Regions from separate parts of the Streptomyces sp. NBC_00385 genome, predicted to be linked through region 3. Evidence: riboswitches for the same ligand, from Rfam matches in the RefSeq annotation. Region 3 holds a riboswitch; each other region holds the start of a gene.
The links. A riboswitch is a leader RNA that binds a small molecule or an ion and turns the genes downstream of it on or off. The one in region 3 is predicted to bind cyclic di-AMP.
Positions count from the first base shown of each region.

Region 1: another riboswitch for cyclic di-AMP. It lies ahead of OG959_RS13990 (C40 family peptidase); the one in region 3 lies ahead of OG959_RS07555 (M23 family metallopeptidase).
Region 2: another riboswitch for cyclic di-AMP. It lies ahead of OG959_RS23490 (transglycosylase family protein); the one in region 3 lies ahead of OG959_RS07555 (M23 family metallopeptidase).
Region 4: another riboswitch for cyclic di-AMP. It lies ahead of OG959_RS17640 (M23 family metallopeptidase); the one in region 3 lies ahead of OG959_RS07555 (M23 family metallopeptidase).

Region 1 is NZ_CP107951.1:3,208,178-3,212,697, reverse strand. It holds gene OG959_RS14000 (hypothetical protein) at 1-570, opposite strand, end outside; gene OG959_RS13995 (hypothetical protein) at 667-948, opposite strand; gene OG959_RS13990 (C40 family peptidase) at 1,032-2,210, opposite strand; cyclic di-AMP (ydaO/yuaA leader) riboswitch at 2,209-2,375, opposite strand; gene pcrA (DNA helicase PcrA) at 2,635-4,520, shown strand, end outside.
Region 2 is NZ_CP107951.1:5,250,003-5,254,522, reverse strand. It holds gene eno (phosphopyruvate hydratase) at 1-1,245, opposite strand, end outside; gene OG959_RS23490 (transglycosylase family protein) at 1,532-2,275, opposite strand; cyclic di-AMP (ydaO/yuaA leader) riboswitch at 2,280-2,451, opposite strand; gene OG959_RS23485 (transglycosylase family protein) at 2,752-3,699, opposite strand; partial or broken gene OG959_RS23480 (cytochrome P450) at 3,805-4,128, opposite strand.
Region 3 is NZ_CP107951.1:1,732,907-1,737,426, reverse strand. It holds gene OG959_RS07565 (M16 family metallopeptidase) at 1-417, shown strand, start outside; gene OG959_RS07560 (M16 family metallopeptidase) at 444-1,826, shown strand; cyclic di-AMP (ydaO/yuaA leader) riboswitch at 2,053-2,219, shown strand; gene OG959_RS07555 (M23 family metallopeptidase) at 2,233-3,072, shown strand; gene OG959_RS07550 (GntR family transcriptional regulator) at 3,292-3,999, shown strand; gene OG959_RS07545 (HPr family phosphocarrier protein) at 4,203-4,484, opposite strand.
Region 4 is NZ_CP107951.1:4,002,356-4,006,875, forward strand. It holds gene OG959_RS17635 (aldo/keto reductase) at 1-665, opposite strand, end outside; gene OG959_RS17640 (M23 family metallopeptidase) at 975-2,144, opposite strand; cyclic di-AMP (ydaO/yuaA leader) riboswitch at 2,156-2,310, opposite strand; gene OG959_RS17645 (PP2C family protein-serine/threonine phosphatase) at 2,586-3,749, opposite strand; tRNA gene OG959_RS17650 (tRNA-Met) at 3,983-4,056, opposite strand.

The DNA of each region.
Region 1 (4,520 bases), 1.5 Mb from region 3:
GGCGCCGAGGCCGAAGCGGTCCTGCGCCGCGGTCAGCCGCTCGCGCCCCGTCTCCGCCGCCGACGCGCGCAGCCCGTGGACGTGCAGCGCCTGCTCCTCGGGGCTCCACGACATGATCCGCTCGACGTCCCGGTCCTGGATCACGTCCTCCTCGGCAGCCGTCGCGCCGCCCCCGCCGTCCAGTGCCCGGGCAAGCGCCCGAGCCGCTTCGGAGGGCGCGACCGCACCGTCCGGGCCCTGGTCGATGAGCATCGCCACTCCGGAGAACAGGGCCCTGAGCCCGAGCGCCGCCGCCGCGACGACCCCGTCCGGCCGGAGTTCCGGATCGAGCTCGGGGAGCACGCTCAGCCGGCGGTGCATGGCGGCCGCCGCGCTCTCGTCCGGCGGCGCGGTGTCCCACAGCAGCTCCAGGGCGGCCACGCAGCTGTCCTGGTCCTCCGGGCGCCCCTCGTCGGCGAGATACCGCAAAAGCACTCCCGCGGTGCGCTCGGCGCAGGCCGCCGAGAACAGCCTCGCCCGGGCGAAGGTCCCGAGGAAGGCCATGCCCCGGACGCTCTCCAAGATCTTCACGGTCGCTCGCTCGCTCGCTCGTGCTCGTGCTCGTCCTGTACGCCGATGCCCGTCCGGTGCCGGACACCTTCCGCACGGTACCCGGCGCCCGCCCGGTCACGGCCACCAGAACGTCTTGTACCTCCGTCCGCCCCGCCCGGTCACATTGCCGCTGACCGCACCCTCGGAGCCCTTGATGAGCGGTCCGCAGATGTCCTGGCAGACCTCGCGCGACGCCCCGCCTGCGATGGGCTTGCCGCCCGGCTTGTCGATCTCCGGCAAGGCGTTCCGCTCGGCGTGCGTGGCGCCCTGGACGTTGACGCGGACCGGGACGTCACCGCGTGTGGCGATGGCGCTCAGCTGCGCCGGGGACAGACCCTGGCCGCTGCTGGAGACCACGTTGCGCCAACGGGCCGACGGGGGGCGGGTCCTGGGCCCGTGGACCCAAAGCGCGCCCCCGCGTGGCAGTCCCGACGGGCCCGTCAGCCCGGCCGTACGCTCCCGTAGATCGGCATGTAGTAGATCGACTCCTCGCGCACGTTCGCCCCCGGCTTCGGCGCGTGGATCATCATGCCGTCGCCCTTGTAGATGCCGACGTGGCTGATGTCGTCGTAGAAGAACACCAGGTCCCCGGGCTGCAGATCCTCCGTGGCGATCCGGGTGCCCACGTTCACCTGGTCCCAGGTGGTCCGCGGAATGTCGACACCGGCCGCCTTCCACGCCGCCTGGGTGAGCCCCGAGCAGTCGTACGAGGCCGGGCCGGTCGCCCCCCAGACGTACGGCTTGCCGAGCTGTGCCCTGGCGAACGCCATGACCTTCTCGGCCTTGGTCGAGGCATCGGTGTCCGAACCCGAACCCGAACCCGTCCCGGTTCCGGTGCCCGTACCCGTACCGCTGCCGGCCTCCTTGGCGGCCTCCTCGGCCGCCGCGGCCTTGCGGTCGGCCTCGGCCTTCGCGGCGGCCTGCTTCTTCGCCAGCTCCGCCGCCTTGCGCTTGGCCTCCGCCTCCTTCTTCCGCTCCAGCTCGGCCAGGCGTGCCTTCTCCTCGGCGGTCAGCTTCGACAGCAGGCCGCGGGCCTCGGACAGCTTCGTCTGGACGTTCTGCTTGCTGGTGCGCAGCGTCGCCTGGGACTCGGTGAGCGTCTCCAGGCTCGCCACGGCCTCGGCCCGCTGCTTGGACGCCTTGACCTGCTGCGTACGGAAGTCCGACACCGCCCGCGTCTGGCGCTCGGTCATCCGGTCCATGAGGTGGGTCTGGTCGAAGAACGACTGCGGGTCGTCGGCCAGGAAGAAGGTGGCGGTCGGGGCGAGGGTGCCACCGCGGTACTGGGCGGCGGCGTACGTGCCGAGCGTCCGGCGGGCCTCGTTCAGCTTCTCGGTGCGCTTGGCGACGTCGTCGAGGAGGGTGTCCACCTTGGAGCGCTGCGCGGTGGTCGCTTCCTTCGCCTGGTTGTACTGCTGGGTCGCGGTGCCCGCCTGCCGGTAGAGGTCGTCGACCTTCTTCTGCACATCCTCGATGCTGGGCTTGGGGGCCGGGGCGGCGAGTGCGCTCTGCGTGGACAGCAGGGTCACCGACGCCAGTGCGGCCGTCGTGATCCCGACGGCCGGGCCGGTATTGCGCACGCGGGTGCGCGGTTTGCGATGCGACGCCAAGGCCGGCATCTCCTTCCGTGGACCGCCTACCGGGTTAGCTGTCGGGTTCGGGCGGAACGGAAGGCTGCCCTACGGTCCTGGTGGGGGATGCGGACCGATTCACCCCGGTGATGCGTGTGGGTCCCCGGTTCCGGACTCCCGTGACGGGCAGCCCGGATTCGGCGTGGACGCCCGCTCGGCGTGGATCGCCTCTGGGGGTACGGGCCGCCCGAACGAGCACGCTAGCCAACTCATGGTGCCGCTGTGAAGGTTGATGTTCGATATGCCCGATACATTTTCGTGACCTCACCGGATCGGGGCGCTGCGGGGCAGGTGGAGCCCGGGGTTGCCGCACACAGTGATGCTTCCCGCTCGCTCTGTGTGCCCGGTCGGGGGTGCGTGGTTGGTCACTCGGGCCCGGAGTGTCAGTGCGCACGCCTAGACTCGGGAGGCGATGAGCAGCCTCTTTGACGACAGTTTCCTGGCCGGCCTCCAGCACACGGAGGAAGGGCCCCCGCCGCCCCCCGAGGACTCCGCACCCGAAGCGGTGCCGGAGGACCTCTTCGCGGGCGTTTTCGACGGCCCCCCGCCGCCCCGCGAGGCGTACTACCGCGACGGGGCCCACCGCCCGGTCATCGACGCGGCCGCGCTGCTGGACGGGCTGAACACCGAGCAGCGCGCAGCCGTCGTGCACGCCGGATCCCCGCTGCTCATCGTCGCCGGTGCCGGTTCGGGCAAGACCCGCGTACTGACCCACCGCATCGCCCATCTGCTGGCCGAGCGCGGCGTGCACCCCGGCCAGATCCTGGCGATCACCTTCACCAACAAGGCCGCCGGCGAGATGAAGGAGCGCGTCGAGCAGCTCGTCGGACCGCGGGCCAACGCCATGTGGGTCATGACCTTCCACAGCGCGTGCGTACGGATCCTGCGCCGCGAGTCGAAGCGGCTCGGCTTCACCTCCTCGTTCTCGATCTACGACGCCGCCGACTCCAAGCGCCTCATGGCCCTGGTCTGCCGCGATCTCGACCTCGACCCGAAGCGCTACCCGCCGAAGTCGTTCACGGCGAAGGTCTCGAACCTGAAGAACGAGCTGATCGACGAGGAGACCTTCGCCGGACAGGCCACGGACGGCTTCGAGAAGACACTCGCCCAGGCCTACGCGCTCTACCAGTCCCGGCTGCGCGAGGCGAACGCGCTGGACTTCGACGACATCATCATGACGACGGTGCACCTGCTCCAGGCGTTCCCCGACGTCGCGGAGCACTACCGCCGCCGCTTCCGCCACGTCCTCGTCGACGAGTACCAGGACACCAACCACGCCCAGTACACGCTCGTACGGGAACTGGTCGGCCCGGCCGGTCCGGAGGACGCCTCCGCCGAGCTGTGCGTCGTGGGTGACGCGGACCAGTCGATCTACGCCTTCCGCGGCGCGACCATCCGCAACATCCTCCAGTTCGAGGAGGACTACCCGAACGCGACGACGATCATGCTGGAGCAGAACTACCGCTCCACGCAGACGATCCTGTCCGCGGCCAACGCGGTCATCGAGCGCAACGAGAGCCGCCGCCCGAAGAACCTCTGGACGAACGCGGGCGCCGGCACCCGGATCACCGGCTATGTCGCCGACACCGAGCACGACGAGGCGCAGTTCGTCGCCGACGAGATCGACCGGCTGACCGACGCGGGCGACGCCAAGGCCGGCGACGTGGCGATCTTCTACCGGACGAACGCGCAGTCACGTGTCTTCGAGGAGATCTTCATCCGCGTCGGCCTGCCCTACAAGGTGGTCGGCGGCGTGCGCTTCTACGAGCGCAAGGAGGTCAGGGACGTCCTGGCCTACCTCCGTGTCCTCTCCAACCCGGAGGACACCGTCCCGCTGCGACGCATCCTGAACGTGCCCAAGCGGGGCATCGGCGACCGGGCCGAGGCCATGATCGACGCCCTGTCGATGCGCGAGAAGATCTCGTTCCCGCAGGCGCTGCGCCGTGTCGACGAGGCGTACGGCATGGCCGCCCGTTCGTCGAACGCGGTGAAGCGGTTCAACACGCTGATGGAGGAGCTCCGCACGATCGTGGAGTCCGGCGCGGGACCGGCGGTCGTGGTGGAGGCCGTCATGGAGCGGACCGGCTATCTCGCCGAGCTCCAGGCGTCCACCGACCCACAGGACGAGACTCGGATCGAGAACCTCCAGGAACTCGCCTCCGTCGCCCTTGAGTTCGAGCAGGAGCGGGCCGAGGACGAAGGCGCGGGCACGCTCGCCGAGTTCCTGGAGAAGGTCGCGCTCGTCGCCGACGCGGACCAGATCCCCGACGAGGACGAGGACGGCTCCGGTGTCGTCAC
Region 2 (4,520 bases), 3.5 Mb from region 3:
GTACACGGCGGCGTCGTCGAGGATCTCCTCGATGCGCAGCAGCTGGTTGTACTTGGCGACGCGGTCCGAGCGGGCCGGGGCGCCGGTCTTGATCTGACCGCAGTTCACGGCGACCGCGAGGTCGGCGATGGTGACGTCCTCGGTCTCGCCGGAACGGTGCGACATCATGCACTTGAAGCCGTTGCGCTGGGCCAGCTCGACGGCGTCCAGGGTCTCGGTCAGCGAACCGATCTGGTTGACCTTGACGAGCAGGGCGTTGGCCGAGCCCTCCTCGATGCCGCGGGACAGCCGCTCCGGGTTGGTGACGAAGAGGTCGTCGCCGACGATCTGCACCTTGGCGCCGATCTTGTCGGTGATGACCTTCCAACCGGCCCAGTCGTCCTCGTACAGCGGGTCCTCGATGGAGACCAGCGGGTACGCGGAGACGAGCTCCTCGTAGTACTCGGTCATCTCGGCGGCCGAGCGGGACTTGCCCTCGAACTCGTACTTGCCGTCCTTGTAGAACTCCGAGGCGGCGACGTCGAGCGCGAGCGCGATGTCCTTGCCCGGGGCGTAGCCGGCTTCCTTGATGGCCTCGACGATGAGGTCCAGGGCGGCGCGGTTCGACTCCAGGTTCGGCGCGAAGCCGCCCTCGTCACCGAGACCCGTGGACAGGCCCTTGGTCTTCAGGACCTTCTTCAGCGTGTGGTAGACCTCGGCGCCCCAGCGCAGGGCCTCGGAGAAGGACTCCGCGCCGATCGGCGCGATCATGAACTCCTGGATGTCCACGTTGGAGTCGGCGTGCGACCCACCGTTGAGGATGTTCATCATCGGGACGGGCAGCAGGTGCGCGTTCGGGCCACCGAGGTAGCGGAACAGCGGCAGGTCCGAGGCCTCGGAGGCGGCGTGGGCCACGGCGAGCGAGACGCCGAGGATGGCGTTGGCGCCGAGCGAGCCCTTGTTCTCCGTGGCGTCCAGGTCGAACATCGCCTGGTCGATCAGCCGCTGCTCGGTCGCGTCGTAGCCGACGAGCTCCGGGCCGATCTGCTCGATCACGGCGAGGACGGCCTTCTCGACGCCCTTGCCGTGGTAGCGGTTGGGGTCGCCGTCGCGAAGCTCAATGGCCTCGAACGCGCCGGTGGAGGCGCCGGACGGAACAGCAGCACGGCCCGTGCTGCCGTCGTCGAGGCCGACCTCGACCTCGACCGTGGGGTTTCCGCGGGAGTCGAGGATTTCCCTGGCTACGACGACGTCGATGGACGGCACGAGGCATCTCCTTCTGGGATGTGACGCTTGTGGTGCAGGGTCGCTTTGGCCTTGCGACAAGAGCCTAACCGGCCCGGCCGCCCCAACCGGCCGACCGCCCGTCCCCTGGGACGAAAAAGGACCCAAGGGCAGGCACAGCGGGGCAAAAGGCCAGAAATTTACTGGCTAGTAACTACAACAGTTGAACGATCAACGCAGAAACCGGCTCACCCCGGACCGGAACGCACGGGGGGAAGGTGCGCACCGGGCCGGGGCGGCCGGGGTCATCAGCGAGGAGAGATCGCGACTACTTCGTCAGGTGCAGCTGCTGACCGGGGTAGATCAGGTCGGCGTCCGTGACGATGTCCTTGTTCAGCTTGAAGAGCTGCTCCCAGCCGCCCTCGACCTCGTGGTCGGCGGCGATCTTGCTCAGGGAGTCGCCGGTGACGACCTTGTACTCGCCGTCACCCTTCTCGACCTTCTTGCCGGTCGGGGTCGTGACGGTCTTCGACTCGGCCTTGGGGGCGGCCGAGCGCTCGGAGCGGTTGGTGGAGGGGGCCTCGGCGCGCTCGGCCTTCTTCGGCTCGGCCTTCTGGACCGGCGCGGACTCCTGCTTCGGGGCGGTCTCGGTCTTGGCGGCGGAGGAGCCGGTGTCGACGCCCGGGTCGACACCGTCGTTGCTCAGGTTGCCGGCGCCGGCGCAGGCCCAGGCGCCCGGGCCCTGCAGGGCGAGGAGCTTCTCGGCGGTGGCGATCTGCTGAGCCTTGGTGGCCAGGTCGGCACGGGCCGCGTACTGGGTGCCGCCTGCGGCCGCCCAGCTGGACTGCGAGAACTGCAGGCCACCGTAGTAACCGTTGCCGGTGTTGATGGACCAGTTGCCGCCGGACTCGCACTGGGCGACGGCGTCCCACGTGGAGACGGAGGCGGCGGAGGCGCCGGTCGCACCCATCAGGGGCACGGCGATGGCGGCACCGGTGACACCGGCGAGCGTGGCGATACGGACGGCCTTGGACGGGCGACGGTGCTTGTTGCCCTTGCTGTTGAGCAGCATCGAGACTTCTCCTCACCGACGCCTACGAGGTGAGCTGTCGGGTTCGGGCCAAGTGAGTTGCCCGGTCGCACGTCCTAGCACGCGACTTCACCCCAAGCCGGTCCTGATGCGTCTTGCGACGATCGGGCCCGGCGCCTACCTGGGTCCCCCGCTCCTGCCTACGGCGCTTTACGCGTCTGTTCCCTTCGACCGACGGCAGGATTCGGCGTGACGATCGACGGGGCCCGCGGTGCGAGCGGTTCCGACCGTAAACACACCAACCCTCATATCCAAAGATGGACATACCGGATAAACAGCCCTTACTTGCACCCGAAGAAGCACTGTTTGCGCAGGTGGGAACGGATGCGGCGGTACCTCCCGGACAAGACACGCCAGTTCACGCAAAGAGACCCATGTCTCACTTGGTCAAAAGTGGGACATAGGCCTCTTAACTACCCCAATATTTGGGGTGTTTTCAGCTGATCATCAGACCGCGCTCATTCGGCCTTCACGCCGAGATCGAGGCTCTGGCCAGGCAGGATGAGGTCGGGGTCGGAGCCCACCTCGGCCTTGTTGGCCTCGTACAGAGCCGTCCACCCGCCGGGCAGCTGCTGTGCATCAGCAATCGCCCACAGGTTGTCGCCCGCACGGACGGTGTACGCACCGTCAGCAGCCGGGGCGCCGGTGTCGCGTGCGTCACCGGCACCACGCGAAGCATGCCGCCCCGCGTCCCGGTCACCACTGCGGCCGCTCTCCCGGGTCTCCTCGGGGGCCGGCGTGCCGCGGTGCTTGCCGCCCTTCTCCTGCCCCGAGGTGCCCTTCTCGGCGCCCGAGGCATCACCCGAGGGCGTCGTGGAGGGGGTGGCGGAGGGCGTGGCCGACGCGTCCGGCTTCGCGTCGTCCTTCGCGTCGCCCGACGGCGCCTTCGCCCCCGACGACGCGTCGTCCGACGAGGTCGCGCCCTCGGACGGGTCGGTACTCGCGGACGGATCGGCGCTCGCGGACGGATCCACGCTCTCCGTCGGGTCGGCGGACGGAGTGCTGCCCGGGTCCACCCCCGGCAGGCCGCTGTCCACGACGAGACCGGAGATGACCGCACAGCTGGGCCATGCCTTCGGCCCCTGGTCCTCCAGGACCTTCTCCGCCACGGCGATCTGCTGCGAGCGGCTGGCGAGGTCGGCGCGCTCGGCGTACGACTCGCCGCCGTACGACTTCCAGACCTCCTGCGAGAACTGCAGGCCGCCGTAGTAGCCGTTGCCGAGGTCGGCGCTCCACATGCCGCCGCTCTCGCACTCGGCCACGCGGTCCCAGGTCGAGGCGTCGGCGGCGTGCGCACCTGCCGCGCCGAGCAGCGGGATGGCGATGGCCGAACCGGTCACGCCTGCGGCGACGATGATCGCGGGTGCCTGCCGAGGGCGACGGTGTCTGCCGTTCGCGGAGCCCATGGGGATGCCTTCCGTGTGACTGACGAGTGACTGGTGAGTCGAACGGTGAACCTAGCGGGACTCGAACGTGTGTCACAAGTCGATGCAGCAGAGATCACGTGAAAGTCACAGAGTTGACAGAGTGTCACCTTCACCGCGCACCGGCCCCGGCGTGAACTCCACCGGCAGGGTGCGCAGTCCGCGCATGATGAGCCCGCCACGCCACCGCAAATCGGCAGGTTCTCCCGCAAGTCGCAGGCCAGGAAGGCGCTCCAGAAGCGTGGCGAGCGCGGCCTGCCCCTCCAGCCGGGCGAGCGGCGCTCCCAGGCAGTAGTGGATTCCGTGACCGTAACCGAGGTGTTGGTTGTCACGCCGCGCGAGGTCCAGGGTGTCCGGCCCGTCGATGCGCCCGGGGTCCCGTTCGGCGGCTGCGAGCACGACGGGGACGGGTTGGTTTCACCCGGGCAAGGAAGGAGCCTCCGGGAAGGTTCCTGACGCCCCTTTGACCTTGGGAGCCTCGCTTCGTACTGACAGCAGGCTGCCACGGAGCACTCCTGTGACCGTGAGCTGCGGCGGAGTCGGACGCTGATATGCCTCTACCCCCCTGCGGTCCGCGCCCAGAACCGCCATGACCTCGGGCCAGGCACCCTTCTTCCACCAGACGAGTTGCCGTTCCCGCATGGGATGGACGGGTCCCCACGTAAGAGGCATGTCGACCCAGGACAGCCCTTGCCGAAGCCGGTGGAGCATGCCGGAGAACTGCGCGCGGATGTCGGCTACTGGTGTTCGACAGGGAGCCGACCGGGCACCTCGGAAGCGAAGTCCGGAACACCGACGGCGGC
Region 3 (4,520 bases):
CCCTCGCTCGGCTGGCTGGACGTCAAGACGTCCGGCGGTGTCGAGGTGGCGCAGATCGAGACCGCGGTCGACGAGGAGCTGGCCCGGTTCGCCGAGGAAGGCCCCACGCCCGAGGAGATGGAGCGCGCTCAGGCGCAGTTGGAGCGCGAGTGGCTGGACCGCCTCGGTACCGTCGCGGGCCGCGCCGACGAACTGTGCCGGTTCGCCGTGCTGTTCGGTGACCCGCAGCTCGCCCTGACCGCCGTGCACCGGGTGCTCGACGTGACCGCCGAGGAGGTCAAGGCGGCCGCCAGGGCCCAGCTGCGGCCCGACAACCGGGCGGTGCTGGTGTACGAGCCGGTCGAGCCCGCCGAAGCCGCCGAAGAGGCGGATGCCGCCGCGACCGACACCGACGCGCACGAAGGAGCGGACAAGTGACCGACGCTGCCGCGACTGGAGTTTCGATGGAGTACCACCCGCAGCCCGCCCCCGGCGTGGCCAGGCCCTGGGCCTTCCCCGCGCCCGAGCGCGGCTCCCTGCCCAACGGCCTCACGGTCCTGCGCTGCCACCGTCCCGGCCAGCAGGTCGTCGCCGTCGAGATCTTCCTCGACGCCCCCCTGGACGCCGAGCCCGAAGGGCTGGACGGGGTCGCCACGATCATGTCCCGCGCCCTGTCCGAGGGCACCGACAAGCAGAGCGCCGAGGAGTTCGCCGCCGAGCTGGAGCGGTGCGGCGCCACGCTGGACGCCCACGCCGACCATCCCGGCGTCCGGGTCTCCCTGGAGGTTCCGGCCTCCCGGCTGGCCAAGGCGCTCGGCCTCGTCGCCGAGGCGCTGCGGGCTCCGGCCTTCGCCGACAGCGAGATCGAGCGTCTCGTGGGCAACCGGCTGGACGAGATCCCGCACGAGCAGGCCAACCCGGCCCGGCGTGCCGCCAAGCAGCTCTCCAAGGAGCTGTTCCCGGCCACGGCCCGTATGTCGCGTCCGCGCCAGGGCACCGAGGAGACCGTGGCCCGGATCGACTCCGCGGCCGTGCGCGCCTTCTACGACGCACACATCCGCCCGTCCACCGCGACCGCCGTGGTCGTGGGCGACCTGACCGGAATCGACCTGGACGCGCTGCTCGCCGACACCGTCGGTGACTGGTCGGGCAACACCGCGGAGCCGCGCCCCGTCCCGCCGATCACCGCCGACGACGCGGGCCGTGTGGTGATCGTGGACCGTCCCGGCGCGGTGCAGACGCAGTTGCTGATCGGCCGGATCGGCGCCGACCGGCACGACAGCGTCTGGGCGGCCCAGGTGCTCGGCACCTACTGCCTGGGCGGCACGCTCACCTCCCGGCTCGACCGGGTGCTGCGCGAGGAGAAGGGCTACACCTACGGCGTGCGGGCCTTCGCCCAGGTGCTGCGCTCGACGGCTCCGGACTCCGCCTCCGGGGCCACGGGCGCCGCCATGCTCGCCATCAGCGGTTCCGTGGACACCGAGTCCACCGGCCCGGCGCTGGAGGACCTGTGGAAGGTCCTGCGGACCCTGGCGGCCGAAGGGCTGACGGACGCCGAGCGCGAGACGGCCGTGCAGAACCTCGTGGGCGTCGCCCCGCTGAAGTTCGAGATGGCGGCCTCCGTCGCCGGTACCCTCGCCGACCAGGTCGAGCAGCATCTCCCGGACGACTACCAGGCGCAGCTCTACGCGCGCCTCGCCGACACCGGCACGGTGGAGGCGACGGCGGCCGTGGTCAACGCCTTCCCGGAGGACCGGCTGGTCACGGTTCTCGTCGGGGACGCCGCACAGATCGCCGACCCGGTCCGGGCCCTCGGCATCGGTGAGGTGTCGGTCGTGACCGGCTGAGCACACCGGTCATCTCGCCCCGTACCAGGGCGAACGGAAGAGTGACGCAAGGTCCCGGCGGAGCGGTCTCCGCCGGGACCTTCCTTTTGTCCGCTTTGGTGGAGAGGCTGCCTGTCTGCCCTGTGGGATGCGCTACAAAACGGCCTGTCCGTTTGGTGACGGGAAGTGCCCCCGCTTAGCGTCGGCTCCGCTGTCCGCCACTCGTATGCCGCATCCGTGACATACCGGGCAGTCATCGCCGAGTCCCCGTCAGGCGCGAGCCTGGGGAGCCGGGGACCCACGCAGTCCCTGGGGTGAATCGGGTGGCCGTGTCCCGCAGGGAACCGGTGATCCGTAGGAGACCTTCCTGCTCCGAACCCGTCAGCTAACCCGGTAGGCGAGAAGGAAGGAAAGGACCAGCCACTTCATGGCGTTCACCCGTGCCACCGGGAAGCATCGTGCCCCGGGCCGTCTGACGCGCAGCGGCGCGAAGGCCGTCGGCATCGCGACCCTGGCCACCACCGGCGTCATCGGAGGACTGGCCTCCCCGGCCCTCGCCGCGGACACCGGGGCCCCCGCCGCCGGCGACACCGGCCTCACCCAGGTCATCGCCATCGAGAACGTCCTCGCCGAGCGGATCGACGCCCAGGCGGACGCGCAGCAGCACCAGGCCGACGTCGCCGAGAAGAAGGCCGAGGCAGCCAACGCCGCCGCGAAGAAGAAGGCCGAGGCCAGGAAGAAGGCCGAAGCCAAGGCTGCCGCGAAGGCCGAGGCCGCCGCGAAGGCGAAGGCCGCCCGGGCCGAGAAGGCCCGCGAGAGCGCCGCCCGCGCCGCCCGTTCCGCCGAGCGCACCCGGCTCGGCTCCTTCCAGCTCCCCGTCGCCGGTTCGTACGTGAGCACCGGCTACAAGTCCAGCGGCTCCATGTGGTCCTCCGGCAGCCACTCCGGCATCGACTTCCACGCCGCTTCCGGCAGCTCCGTCGTCGCCGTCGGCGCCGGTACGGTCGTCGAGGCCGGCTGGGGCGGGGCGTACGGCAACAACATCGTGCTGCGGATGACGGACGGCACGTACACCCAGTACGGCCACCTCTCCTCGATCGGCGTGTCCGTCGGCCAGAGCGTCGGTGCCGGCCAGCAGATCGGCCTCTCCGGCTCCACCGGCAACTCGACCGGCCCGCACCTCCACTTCGAGGCCCGCACCACGCCCTCGTACGGCTCCGACATGGACCCGGTCGCCTACCTGCGCGCCCACGGCGTCTCCGTCTGACCGGCCGACGACCCCTCGCTCAAGGCCCCGGCACCACGCCGGGGCCTTCGCCGTGTCCCGTGCCGCGGCGGTCCGCGGTGGTCGTTCCGGAACGGCCCGGTGACCAAAAGATATTCATGAATTTCCACCCGCCGTCGGAAATGCGACCGCATTGCAATAGAGTCGCAGGACAGGCGTCGATCGGCCGCGTTTCGCGGGGATTAAGGCGGAGGTTCGGACATGCGCATTCCGGCGCATTCGGTATGCACGGCAATCCGTGAAGACATCGTCTCAGGTGTCTTCGAACGCGGCAGCCGACTCACCGAGGAGGTGCTCGCACGGCGTTACGGGGTCTCCCGGGTGCCGGTACGGGAAGCGCTGCGCACCCTGGAGTCCGAAGGGTTCGTGGTCACCCGCAGGCACGCCGGAGCCTGCGTGGCCGAGCCCACCGAGCAGGAGGCCGCCGACCTCCTGGAGGTCCGGATGCTGCTGGAGCCGCTCGGTGCGGCCCGCGCCGCCCACCGCCGCTCGGACGCGCACCTCAAGGTGCTGCGCGGCCTGGTCAGGCTCGGCCAGGAGCGCGCCCGGCGGGGCGAGGGCGAGGACCTGCGCTCCCTGGGCGGCTGGTTCCACGAGACGCTCGCGCAGGCCTCCGGCAGCCCCGGCCTGATCGCGCTGCTCACCCAGCTACGGCACAAGACCACCTGGATGTACGCGATCGATTCCCCGGCCCGTCCGGCCGATTCCTGGGCCGAGCACGGAGCCATCGTGGACGCCGTGGCACGAGGGGACGCGGAGAGGGCACGGGCGCTGACCGCCCAGCACGCCGAGCGGGCCGCCGGCGCGTACCGGCTGCGCAGCCCCGGCCGGACGGAGTCCGCCGTGGCCCGGACCGGCCGGGTGAGGACTTCGCAACATGCCGTAAACACCCCGAGCGGCCGTCATTAACAAGTGCGCCGTATACAAAGAGTGGGCATTTCGAGGGGCTTTCTTTCTGCTGCCCAATTCGCCCCCGCCGAGCCATTCGGCGACCCGCGACTTTTGCCTGAACGAAAGCGCTGAACGAGGGCGCTGAACGAAAGAGCCGCGGCACCCGGTCGGGGGTGTCGCGGCTCTTTCGCGGGAATTCCCGCGGTCATGGCCCGTCGGGGTCAGACGGTCTCCGGAAGCTCGTCGAGCCCCTCGGCGACCAGCTTGGACAGACGGTCCAGAGCGGCTTCGGCGTTGTCGGCCTCGGACGCGAGGACGATCTCCTCGCCGCCCTGCGCGCCGAGTCCGAGCACGGCGAGCATGGAGGCCGCGTTCACCGGGTTGCCATCGGCCTTGGCGATGGTCACGGGGATGCCGGAAGCCGTGGCGGCACGGACGAAGATGGAAGCGGGGCGGGCGTGCAGGCCCTCGGCCCAACCGACGTTGACGCGGCGCTCAGCCATGGTTCTGCCCTTCACGAATCAATGGTTGTCTAGACC
Region 4 (4,520 bases), 2.3 Mb from region 3:
TACTTGCCGGTGAGGAAGCCGGAGGCGAGGGCGAAGTACGGGACGGCCGCGAGCCCGGCGTCGGCTGCGGTGTCCTGGAGCTCGCCCTCGTACGTGTCGCGGGAGACGAGGTTGTAGTGGGGCTGCAGAGCCACGTAGCGGGCAAGCCCCTCGCGCTCGGAGAAGTCCAGCGAGGCGCGGAGCCGCTCCGGGCTGATGTTGGATGCGGCGATCTCGCGGACCTTGCCGTCCTTCACCAGCTGGTCGAGGGCGGTGATGATCTCCTCGACCGGGACCGTCTCGTCGTCGAAGTGCGTGTAGTAGAGATCGATGTGGTCGGTGCCGAGCCGGCGCAGCGACTCCTCGACAGCCGCCTTGATGGTGGTGGCGGAGAGCCCCTTGTAGGCAGGGTGTGAGCCGACCTTGGTGGCCACGACGATGTCGGAGCGGTTGCCGCGTGCGGCGAGCCACTTGCCGATGAGGGTCTCCGACTCGCCGCCCTCGTTGCCGGGGACCCAGGCCGAGTAGGCGTCGGCGGTGTCGATGAAGTTGCCGCCGGCCGCCGCGTACGCGTCGAGCACCGCGAAGGACTGCGCCTCGTCGGCGGTCCAGCCGAAGACGTTGCCCCCGAGGGCGAGCGGGAAGACCTGGAGGCTGGAGGAACCGAGCTTGCGGAGAGAAGTCATGGGTGGAACAACCACCTCCACGGGCTCCGCTATTCCGTGGCCTGTACATCTGAACCGGTGGACGCGGGGATGCGGAAGTGACGGAGACAGACCGGCAGCGGATGTGGAAGTGGCGGGGACAGACCGGCAGCCCTGACGTCGGGGGGTGAGCGTCAGGGCTGCCGGGGTTTCGTGGCCGGAGAACCGGCGTGAAGGGGGCGGTCTCGGACCGTCCTGAGGAAACGGTCCCCTCGGACCGTCCTCCGAAAGCGGCCCCCTCGGACCGTCCCGGGGAAACGGTCCCCTCGGACCGTTCCGCAGGAAGCGGTCTCAGACCGTCAGGCCCCGGGCCTGCAGCCAGGCCATCGGGTCGATGCCGGTGCCGTCCGGGGTGTGGACCTCCAGGTGGAGGTGCGGGCCCGTCACGTTGCCGGTCGCGCCGACGCGTCCGATGGTGTCGCCCGTCGTGACCTTCTGGCCGATGCTGACGTCGATCGAGGACTGGTGGCAGAACCACAGCTCCGTGCCGTCCTCCAACTCCAGGACCGTGCGGTAGCCGTAGGAACCGGAGTAGCCGGCCGACTTGACCGTGCCGGTGTGGATGGCCTTGATCGGGGTACCGGTCGGCGCCGCGAAGTCGAGGCCCGTGTGGTAGCCGGAGGACCACATCGATCCGGCCTCACCGAAGGTCGAGGTGATCGTGTACGAGGAGGTGGGGATGGCGTAGCTGGCGGCGAGCTTGGCGAGCCGCAGCGCCTCCGCCTTCTTCGCAGCCTCCTCCGCCGCCTTCTTCTTCTCGGCGGCGATCTTGGCCTCGGCCGCGTCCTGCTGCTTCTTCGCCTCGGCGGCGGCCTTCTCGGCGGCCGCCTTCTCCGCGGCCGCCTTGACCTCGGCGTCGGCGGCGTCCTGCTGCTGCTCGGCCTGCTGGAGGATGCGGGCGCGGAGTGCCTCACCGGCGTCCGTGGTTCCCTGCTCGGCCTCGGCGGTGGTGATACCGGCGGTCGTCAGCGGCGCGGAAGCGGTCTCGGCCGCAGCCTTCTCCGCAGCGGACTCCGACTCTCCCGAGAACAGTGCGCCGACGCCCGGGAGGGACTTGGCGTCGGGGAGATTGTCCGAGATGGAATCGGGAAGAGAGATGGAGACCGGCGGCTTGCTCTGGGCGGTGGCCATGCCACCCGCACCGACGGCCGCGATGACGCCGACACCGAGGACGGTGGAGCTGCGGGCCAGACCATTGCGCTGCTTGGCGACGCGGTGCTTGCCGCGCACGGGACGGATGGACTCCTCGGTGGGGTTCCATTCCTCCCAGGTCCTGTCGGGCCCGGCCTCGTCGGTGCGGAAGTCGTTTCCGAAGTCGCTGCCCCGATCGGTCCCGTAATCGGTCGCGTAGTCGGCCCCGCACTCCGTACCGAATGCGGTGGCGGGCCGGGTGGCGAAGTCATCGCCGTGCTCGGACCGGAACCGAGAGGGAGCTTCGGGGGCAGGCTTGTTGGACGCCACGGGGGCGCACTCCTTTCCTTCCTTCTCGCCTACCGGGTTAGCTGACGGGTTCGGAGCAGGAAGGTCTCCTACGGGTTCCTCCGTCTCACAAACAAGACAGAGATGCCCGATTCACCCCATGTAGGTGGTTCCCCGGTTCCCTTGCGGAATTCGGCGCTCGCGCACGGTGCCGCCACTGACGGCGGCTGGGACAACCGCGCTGCGTTATCGAACGTTAATAGACACCGGGGTCCGATTCCAAGCCGTTCCCACTGATCGTTCACGTCCTTGGCCTGGACTTTACGGGACACAACCGGGTGCAATCGGGCGAGTTGATCGCCCCTCGGTCATCACCCGGTTTCTGACGTTGCGTCAAATGTTATGCGGAGGGGTGCCCTTCGGTTACGGACGGTGGCATCGCCGTCCACTGCTCCCACCGCACCTTGACCGCGGGGACCCGGCTCAGCCGCCGCCGTCGCCCAGACCGACGATCTTCACGGTCCTGCGCCGGTCGGGCTGCCCCTCGGCGGGCCGCACGACCGCGAGCAGCGCCATGTCGTCCGTCGACTCGCCCCCCGTGTGCAGCCGCACGTCATCGGTCAGTGCGGAGAGGAGCTCCTCGGGCCCCGGGAAGATCCGTCCCCGCAGCCGCTCGGCAGGGTCGTAGAAGACGCCTTCGACGTTACGGGCCTCGGAGAGGCCGTCCGTATAGAGGAGGAGCGTCGCCCCGGCCGGCAGGTCCCACTCGTCGGCCCGGTCCGGCCACACCCCCAGGTCCATCCCCAGCGGCAGCGCCGGCACCGACGGACCGAGCACCTCCAGCTCCCCGTCCGTGTGCAGCAGCAGAGGCTCGGGGTGACCGCGGTTGACGATCCGCACCAGGCCCGACCCCGGCGGGACCTCGGCGAGCACGGCGGTGATGAACCCCTCGAACGCGTCCAGGCCACCACGCCGGTCCGACTCCCGCGCCAGCGCGCGCTCCAGCCGCAGCGCGACGCCCTCCAGCGTCTCCTCCTGCTCGGCCGCCTCCCGGAAGGCCCCGATGACCACCGCCACCGCCTCCACGGCATCCAGCCCCTTGCCGCGCACGTCCCCGACCACCAGCCGCACCCCCTGCGGGCTGTCCGCCACAGAGAACAGGTCGCCGCCGACGAACTCGTCCGCCTGCGCCGCCTCGTACCGCGCGGCCACCTGAAGCCCGCCGATCCGGTCCGACGGTGTCGGCAGCACCGCCCGCATGGCCGTCTCCGCGATGACGCGGGCGGAGGCAAGCTGCTCGTTGCTGCGCCGCACGACCCCGTTGATCACGACAGCCAGGACGGAGACGGTGAGGACGGTGAGCAGTTCGATGGAGGGCACGACCTGCAGCAGGGTGCCGCTGGACAGCCGCAGCACGGCGACGGCCAGCAGCGCGGCGACGCCGGTACGGACCGTGCTGGCCAGCGAGAAGAACGGCGCGGCGATCAGCGGGGCCGCCGCGAACAACGGAATGGCGGTGAACACGGGCGGGGTGAGACCGTCGAACAGCACGCCCCCGACGATCATCAGCGTGGGCAGCAACCTGACGAACCGGCGGGTCCGCACACCCCCGGCCCGCCTCGTCCGCCGCTTCTCCCGCTTCCCCACCTACTGCTCTCCTGCCCGGTGTGTCCACGGCCGCGGACGGTACCGCGCACCACCCCCAGGCTTCCCGGAGCAGGGTCGCGGGGCGACTCCTCGTCGGCCAATGGGGGTACGCGAACGCGATACGACCCCGCACCGGCCAACCCGGCGGGCCACGGACCGACGGGCCAGGGGCCCACGCCGTACAAACGAATCAGGCCCGGCACGCTGTATGCATGCCGGGCCTGATTCTTCAGTAGCGGGGACAGGATTTGAACCTGCGACCTCTGGGTTATGAGCCCAGCGAGCTACCGAGCTGCTCCACCCCGCGTCGGTAAACACAACTCTACGGCATGTTCGAGGCACTCATGACCACCCTCATGACCACCCGGCGTACACCCCGGCGCGCGCACCCCCACGGGCGACGCCCGGGCCCACAGCCCTGGCCCACAGCCCGACCCGCCCCGGACCTGCTGATCGGACCCTGATCGGACCTGTCGGCCGCCCTCAGGCCCGCCCTGTGCACCCCTACCCGCATTCGGCACCCGTTCCCCCAACCACACGGCTTGGAGGGCGAATCCACGTCGGCGAACCCGAACAAACCATCCCCGTGGCCGCCTTGACGGCGCACACCGGCAGCAGAGGACAGCCCGCCTCCCGTGGAGGGACTTCACCGGCCCGTCAACGTGTCGAAAACGAGAAGGTGTTGCAAGGAACACGTGTTCTGCCGCAAGGTAACTGCTGCATCCCCCGGACCGGTGGGCTGCCCGTGCGAGCAGGCCCCGGAACGCGCAG